Regions from separate parts of the Apolloniradiicaulis salifontis genome, predicted to be linked through region 1. Evidence: predicted binding sites of a transcription regulator. Region 1 holds the regulator's gene; the other holds the start of a gene.
What was found. The regulator HrcA, encoded in region 1, represses chaperone genes, less so after heat shock. The targets are predictions, from matches to a motif close to GTTAGCANTCNNNNNNNNNGANTGCTAAC.

Region 1 (4,174 bases):
TATATGCGCCGGCTGGAGGCCATGCTCATCGTCGCCGACAAGGATGAGAGCTTCGTGCTCACCGGCGCCGGCGACGTGCTGGAGCCCGAAGACGGCATCGCCGCCATCGGCTCGGGCGGCAATTACGCCCTCGCCGCGGCGCGCGCCCTGATGGAGTATGAGGACGAGGCCGAGACCATCGCCCGCAAGGCCATGAAGGTCGCCAGCGATATCTGCATCTACTCCAACAATAATCTCACCATCGAGACGCTTTAGCCGGCGGACTCGCCGCCGGCTGAAGATCGTCGGGCTTTATGCGCGCTTCAGCCCTTCAGGGCGGCGGTCTGCCTGGCGCAGAGCTCGGACACGCCCTTGCGGGCCAGCGCGAAGAGCTGGTCGAACTGTTCGGGGGCCATGGGGCGGTCCTCGGCGGTGGCCTGCACCTCGATGACGCCGCCTTGAGCGCTGAGCACGAAATTGGCGTCGGTCTGGGCGATCCGGTCTTCCTCGTATTCCAGATCCAGGCGCGCCTCGCCGGAGATCAGCCCGCAGCTCACGGCGGCGAGCTGGGCGTGGACCGGGTCGGTCTTGATGACCTCTTCCTCCAGCAGATAGCCCACCGCCTGCTTCAGGGCGAGCCAGGCGCCGGTGATGGACGCGGTGCGCGTGCCGCCGTCGGCCTGCAGCACGTCGCAATCAATCAGGATCTGACGCTCGCCCAGGGCTTTGAGATCGATGCAGGCGCGCAAGGACCGCCCGATCAGGCGCTGGATCTCCTGGGTGCGGCCGGAGACCTTGCCGCCGGTCACCTCGCGCCTTGTGCGCGTATGGGTGGCGCGCGGCAGCATGGAATACTCCGCCGTCACCCAGCCCTTGCCCTGACCGCGCAGCCAGGGCGGGGTGTGATCGTCGACGCTGGCGGTGCACAGCACATGGGTATTCCCGCACTTCACGAGGCAGGACCCCTCGGCGTAGGGGTTGAACCCCATTTCAAAGCGAATGTCGCGAAGGGCGTCGGGCTGGCGGCCATCGGGGCGCATGGGGGATCTCCTGAACACTGTTGCTGGCCTTGCTACTCTGATCCGCGCGCCGGTCAAGCCGGGCGGGGCGGCGCCAGCGGGGCGCATTGCTAAGGCGGGCCGACGCGACTACCTCTTGAGGCATGGACGACCCACTCCGCCCGGTTACCGGATTACAGGCTCTGGATGCGCGCTCGCGCCGGCTGTTTCGCGAGCTGGTGGAGACGTATCTGGCCACCGGCGAGCCGGTGGGCTCTCGCACCCTGTCGAAAACCAGCGGACTGACCCTGTCGCCGGCCTCCATCCGCAACACCATGGCTGATCTGGCGCAAGCCGGGCTTCTGAGCGCGCCCCACGCCTCGGCCGGGCGCATGCCCACCCATGCCGGGCTTCGCCTGTTCGTGGACGGGCTGTTGCAGATCGGCGATCTGGACAGCGAGGAGCGCCGCGATATCGAGGACCGGGTGAGCGCCGCCGGGCGCCGGCCGGAAGAAGTTCTGTCAGAAGCCTCCGCGCTTCTGTCGGGCCTGGCCGGAGGCGCCGGCCTTGTGGCGAGCGCGGAAGCCGATGCGCCGCTGCGCCATGTGGAGTTCGTCAATCTGTCGCCCACCGAAATCCTCGCCGTTCTGGTGAGCGAGGACGGCGGGGTGGAGAACCGGCTCATGCGCGCGCCTGTCGGGCTGCCGCCGGCTGCGCTCATAGAGGCGGGCAATTATCTTTCCTCCCGGCTGCGCGGGCGCACCCTGGCTGAAGCTCTGAAAGAAATCGCCGAGGAGATCGCCAGCAAGCGCGCTCAGCTCGACGGCGCCGCGTCCAGCCTCGTGGAGCAGGGCCTGGCGGACTGGGGCGGACCGGAAAGCCGCACCCTCATCGTGCGCGGTCAGGGCCGCCTTCTTGAAGCGGTGCAGGCGGCCGAGGATCTGGAGCGCGTGCGTCTGCTGTTTGACGATATCGAGCGCAAGGAGGGCCTTCTGGCGCTGCTGGACGAAGCGCGGTCGGGCAAGGGCGTGCGCCTGTTCATCGGGTCTGAAAACCCGCTGTTCTCGCTGTCCGGCTCCAGCGTCATCGTCGCCCCCTATCGCAACCGCGACAACCGGATCATCGGCGCGCTGGGCGTCATCGGGCCGACCCGGCTGAACTATGCGCGCGTCATTCCGCTGGTGGATTACACCGCCCAGGTGGTGGGCAAGCTGATCGCCGGCGGGCGATGACCCCTTGACCTTTTGACCCATCGACTTGATCTAGCCTCCCATGACCCAGGATAACGCAAAACCCGACACCAATCCCGACGCCGCCACCGCGGCGTCCCCCGAGAGCGAGGCTGCGCGCACCGGCGCGGACGCGCCGCTGGGCGAAGACGAGCAGCCCGATTCGCTCGAGGCGGAACGCCGGGGCGATGATTTCGCCGAGGCGGCGCCCGAACCCGATCCGGACGCCCAGCTCGCCGAGGCCCGCGACAAGCTCCTGCGCGCCTACGCGGAGATGGAGAACACCAAGAAGCGCGCCCAGCGTGACGTGAAGGATGCGCGCGAATACGCCGTCACCGGCTTTGCGCGCGACATGCTGGACGTGGCTGACAATCTGGCCCGTGCGCTTGCGAGCATCGACGGCGACGCCAAGCGGAGCGCCGGACCGGCCTTCGCCACGCTGATCGAAGGCGTCGAGCTCACCGAACGCCGCCTGGTCGCGACGCTGGAGCGCCACGGCGTCAAGAAGGTCGAGCCGAGCCCCGGCGACCCGTTCAACGCCAATCACCATCAGGCCGCCGCACAGGTGCCAGCCGACCAGCCCAAGGGCGCCGTGGCCCATGTGATGCAGCCTGGCTATGTCATCGGCGAGCGCACCCTGCGCGCCGCCATGGTGGTGGTCAGCGCCGGTCCCGCTGAAGGCGGCGGCGGTCAGGGCAAATCCCAGGACAAGCCGGATGCGCCTCAGAGCGGCGCGGGCGGCGGCGTGGATGTGAGCGCTTAAAGGCGCGCACACACTTCAAGGCATAAAAAAGGGCGGCCCCGTCGGAGCCGCCCTTTTCATGTCTGCCGGGCGTTTGAGGCCCTAGCGGCGCGCGGCGGTGCGCGCCTCGCCGTTCTGCCACCAGGTGGAGCCGTTGCGGTAGTCTTCATACCAGTAGCGGCCCGAATACTGATCGTAATACAGCTCGGAATGGTTGGGATTGTTGGCGTTATGCCCACAGCCGCCGGGGCGGTTGCAGCCCACCACGGCGCCGGCGGCGCCGCCGAGGCCCGCGCCGATCAGCGCGCCGGTCTGGGCGTTGCCGGACCCGACATTATTGCCGATGACCGCGCCCGCGAGCGCGCCGGCGCCGGCGCCGATGGCGGCGCCCTGGACGCCCTGATTGGTGGCGCACGCGCTCAAGGCGAGCGGCGCGGCGGCGAGTAGAACGAGCTTGCGGAACATGGCGAACTCCCTTGAAAAGCAACGGGACGGACCCCTGCGGTCCGTTACATGGCGGTTATCAGAAACCATCGAGGCTGAATTGAGGCTGAACGAGATCGGCTATCGCGCCGTGCGCTCGCAAAGCCTTGCGGCCACCGCCACCATCTGATCGAGAACCACCGGCTTGGCCAGATAGTCGTCGGCGCCCGCCGCCAGAGCTGCTTCTCGCGCGCCGGCCATGGCGTGGGCGGTGACCATGAGGATGGGAATATCGCGTACCGGCGGGCCCATGGCGCGGATGAGACGAATCGCCTCCTCGCCGTTCAAACCCGGCATCTCCCGGTCCATGATGACCAGATCGAAGGCCTCGCTCTGCAGCCGTTTCAGAGCCGGCTCGGCGCGGGCTTCCGAGCTGACCCGCCAGCCATGCAGGACCAACGCCTCTTCAGCCACCTCGCGATTGACCGGATTGTCCTCCACCAGAAGGGCGTGGCGCGCCGGTGACGGCGCGGCCTCGCTTGCACCGGCCGTCCGGGGCGGCGGCGTTACAACCGGGTCGGCGGTGATCAACGGCAGGATCACGCGGAACACCGCGCCGCCTTCGGGTGCGTCATCCACCTCCAGCGCGCCGCCGGCCAGAGCGGCCAATTCGTTTGCGATGGCGAGACCCAGCCCGACGCCCTCATGGTCGCGCGACAAGGACGCCTCACCCTGGCGGAAGCGTTCGAATATCGCCGCGCGCAGGGAGGGGGGTACGCCGGGTCCTGTATCGCGAACCTCAA
Region 2 (4,174 bases), 530 kb from region 1:
CTGGCCGCCGCCATTGTCTTTCTTGGGACGCTCGGCCACGGCGGCTTCCGTCGTGATCATCAGGGAGGCCACGGAGGCGGCGTCCTGAAGCGCGATGCGGGCCACTTTGGCCGGGTCGATGACGCCGGCTTTCACCAGGTCTTCGTAGACTTCGGTCTGAGCGTTGTAGCCGAAATTGGCGTCTTTGCTCTCATTGACCTTGCCGACCACGATGGAGCCTTCGACCCCGGCGTTCTCGGCGATCTGACGGATCGGGGCCTGGAGGGCGCGCGCCACGATGGCGATGCCCTGATCCTGATCGTCGTTCTCGCCGGTGAGGCCTTCAAGCGCCTTGGCGGCTTTGAGAAGCGCGACACCACCACCCGGGACGATGCCTTCTTCGACAGCGGCGCGCGTGGCGTTCAGGGCGTCGTCGACGCGGTCTTTGCGCTCTTTCACTTCGATTTCCGAAGCGCCGCCGACCTTGATCACCGCAACACCGCCGGCGAGCTTCGCCAGACGTTCCTGCAGCTTCTCCTTGTCGTAGTCCGAAGAAGTGTCCTCGATCTGGCGACGGAGCTGGCTGACGCGGCCTTCGATGGCGGTCTTTTCACCGGCGCCGTCGACGATCGTGGTGTCGTCCTTGGTGATGTTCACCTTCTTGGCGGTGCCCAGCATGTCCAGGGTGACGTTCTCGAGCTTGATGCCGATGTCTTCGCTGACAACGGTGCCGCCGGTGAGGACTGCGATGTCCTCAAGCATCGCCTTGCGGCGATCGCCGAAGCCGGGAGCTTTCACCGCAGCGATCTTCAGGCCGCCGCGCAGCTTGTTGACCACCAGGGTCGCCAGCGCTTCGCCTTCAACATCTTCGGCGATGATGAGCAGCGGGCGATTGGACTGAACCACCGCTTCGAGGACCGGCAGCATGGCCTGCAGCGAGGAGAGCTTCTTCTCGAACAGCAGGATGTACGGGTCTTCAAGATCGGCGACCATCTTGTCGGCGTCGGTCACGAAGTAAGGCGACAGGTAGCCGCGGTCGAACTGCATGCCTTCGACGACTTCCAGCTCGGTTTCGAGGGATTTGGCTTCCTCGACCGTGATGACGCCTTCATTGCCGACTTTCTCCATGGCGCGGGCGATCATCTCGCCAATGTCTTTTTCGCCGTTGGCGGAGATGGTGCCGACCTGGGCGATCTCTTCAGAACCCTTGATGGGGGTGGAGATCGACTTGATGTTCTCGACGACTTTCTTCACGGCCAGATCGATGCCGCGCTTCAGGTCCATCGGGTTCATGCCGGCCGCGACCGACTTCATGCCCTCACGGATGATGGACTGGGCGAGCACGGTGGCGGTGGTGGTGCCGTCGCCGGCTTCGTCATTGGTGCGCGAAGCGACTTCGCGGACCATCTGGGCGCCCATGTTCTCGAACTTGTCCTCAAGCTCGATTTCCTTGGCGACCGACACGCCGTCCTTGGTGGTGCGCGGCGCGCCGAACGAGCGCTCGATCACCACGTTGCGGCCTTTGGGGCCGAGGGTCACCTTCACGGCGTCGGCGAGGATATCCACGCCCCGGAGCATCTTCTCGCGCGCAGAAGCGCCGAACTTCACGTCTTTGGCAGCCATCGTTCGTCTCTCTATTCAAACTTTGAGTATGGGGGAGTAAGCGGGTGTCCGGCGCGATTTACGCGGCCTTGGACGCCGCCTTGCCGTCAAGAATGCCGAGGATGTCGGATTCTTTCATGATGAGGAGATCCTCACCATCAACGGTGACCTCGGTGCCCGACCACTTGCCGAACAGCACCCGGTCGCCGGCTTTCACGTCCAGCGGACGCACGGTGCCGTCTTCCTTGATGGCGCCGCCGCCGATGGCGACGATCTCGCCTTCCTGGGGCTTTTCCTTGGCGGTGTCGGGGATGATGATCCCGCCCTTGGTCTTGGCTTCTTCCTCGACGCGCTTCACCAGCACGCGATCATGGAGAGGACGAAAATTCATTGCGGTAGCTCCGTGTCTGAGCAAATTTGCTCGTTCAGGATTTCATCAGGTTTAGCCAGCCGGGCCGGGAGCTTTGGCACTCACCGGACCCGACTGCTAACGGAGCTGCAGGTAAGACCGTCGCGGTGACGCGTCAAGTGGGCGCACAGGGTATCGAGACGAAATATTTTCATCGCCGGTTCATCGCGGCGCCGGTTGATCGCCCCACACCCGCCATACTTACGCCACGCCTGCAGACGCTAGAATGAAAGCGGAGCGAAAACGGTTTGCTTGCGTTATTGCGCTTCAGCGTGCGTTCATATGAATGTCGCTCTTATAAAATACATCCGGAGCGTCCGGACAGGCTCCGGCGACGACCCGGACCCGCCGCTCTTGCTCTCTAGGAGGCTTTGCTCATGTTCATCCGTTCCATCACCGCCGGCGCGCTGGCCCTCGGCCTGGCTGCCGCCTGCACCACCACCGACCAGTACGGAAACGTCAGCCAGAACCGCACCGGCACCGGCGTTCTCGCCGGCGCGGCGGCGGGCGCGCTGCTCGGCACGCTGGCCGGCGGCGACGACCGCCGCAACGCGCTCATCGGCGCGGGCATCGGCGCCCTGGGCGGCGCTGCGGCCGGCAATTACATGGATCGCCAGGAAACCGCGTTCCGCGAGCGCCTGCGTAACTCCGGCGTTTCCGTGCGCCGCGTCGGCGACGACTTGATCCTCACCATGCCGGGCGACGTGACATTCGCCACCGATTCCGCTCAGGTCTCCCCGCGTTTCGGCCCGGTGCTGGACGATGTGGCCGACGTGCTTCAGACCTATCCGGCGACCTATGTGAACGTCATCGGCCACGCCGACTCGGTGGGCGCCGCCGACTACAACCAGCGCCTGTCGGAACGCCGCGCCAGCGCGGTGGCCTCCGACCTGATCAGCCGCGGCGTCATTCAGGACCGCTTCTACGTCGCGGGCATGGGCGAGACCCAGCCGGTGGCCGACAACTCCACCGATGCGGGCCGCGCTGCGAACCGCCGGGTGGAGATCCGCATCGCCCCGCACACCAGCTAAGCGCACCGCTTAACACGGACCAGAATGCGGCGCGCCCTCACAAGGGGCGCGCCGTTTTCTTGTATACCCTTCGTCAACCTGTCTTAACGCAGGCTATCATAAGGCTCATGGCGTCGTGATTCGACGCTTCTGGGGGAGGGTTGATGCCGAAGGCCGGCGACATACTGGTGGTGCTCACTTACGCCATGGTGGCCGTGGTCGCAGCCTTGGGATTCGACCGGCTGGATCTGATGAACACCCAGATGGCCTGGCTCATGGGGGCGCTGGTTTTCCTCATCGCAGGCCAGGTGCACGCCGCCGCGGCGCGGTCCCAGGAAAAATCCATGTTCCAGGACGAGCTCCACCAGCTCAAGGCCGCCAATCTGTCCATGCTTGAAGAGCTTGAAGCCGCCCAGGCGCGCCTGGACGCCATGGTTCCGGGGGTCCCGGGTGTTTCTGGGTCTCCGGCCTCTCGCGCGAGCGGCGCCCCCGGCACGAGCCCGGCGCCGGGCGAGGCCGGCGCACACGAACCGGCGCGCAGCGATGAACGGCTGGTGGCCGAGCTTCTGGCCCGGCTGGAACAGGCCGGCGCCACAGCGCCCCACCCCCATTTCGCCGCCGGGACCGGAGCACACGGCGCCGTCCGTGTGGACGCGGCGGTCGTGCGCGAGGCGCTCGACGCCAACCGGGTGGATCTCTACCTGCAGCCGGTGGTCGGCCTGCCCCAGCGGCGCACCTATTTCTATGAAGGATATACCCGCATCCGCGACGCCGACGGGCGTGTTCTGGCGCCGGCCGAGTTTCTGGCCGCCGCCGAGGAAGCTAATCTCATCACCGACGTGGACAATCTTCTGCTGCTGCGCTGCGTCCAGATCGTGCGCCGCCTCACCAAGCAGGACCGGCGTATCGGCGTATTTTGCAATGTCTCCATCAACAGCCTGGCCGATGACGAGTTCTTCCCCGCCTTTCTGGATTTCCTTCGCCGCAATTCAGATCTCGCCGGCGCGCTGATCTTTGAAATGCCGCGCGCCGCGTTTGAAGCGCGTTCGGCCACGGCGGCGCGCAACATGGCGCGCCTGGCTGATTTCGGCTTCCGCTTCTCCATCGATCAGGTCAGCGATTTCAATCTGGACCTGGCCGAGCTGCAGCGCGCCGGCGTGCGCTTCGTCAAAGC

Region 2: groES (co-chaperone GroES) is a predicted target of HrcA. The motif match lies at 2,045-2,073, and genes of this name have one in related genera.

Annotation. Positions count from the first base shown of each region.
Region 1 is NZ_CM132387.1:106,308-110,481, forward strand. It holds gene hslV (ATP-dependent protease subunit HslV) at 1-255, shown strand, start outside; gene rph (ribonuclease PH) at 303-1,019, opposite strand; gene hrcA (heat-inducible transcriptional repressor HrcA) at 1,142-2,209, shown strand; gene grpE (nucleotide exchange factor GrpE) at 2,250-2,969, shown strand; gene ACWCOP_RS00520 (YMGG-like glycine zipper-containing protein) at 3,051-3,413, opposite strand; gene ACWCOP_RS00525 (PAS domain-containing hybrid sensor histidine kinase/response regulator) at 3,513-4,174, opposite strand, start outside.
Region 2 is NZ_CM132387.1:633,013-637,186, reverse strand. It holds gene groL (chaperonin GroEL) at 1-1,602, opposite strand, end outside; gene groES (co-chaperone GroES) at 1,661-1,972, opposite strand; gene ACWCOP_RS02985 (YiaD family glycine zipper/OmpA-like lipoprotein) at 2,368-3,021, shown strand; gene ACWCOP_RS02980 (EAL domain-containing protein) at 3,165-4,174, shown strand, end outside.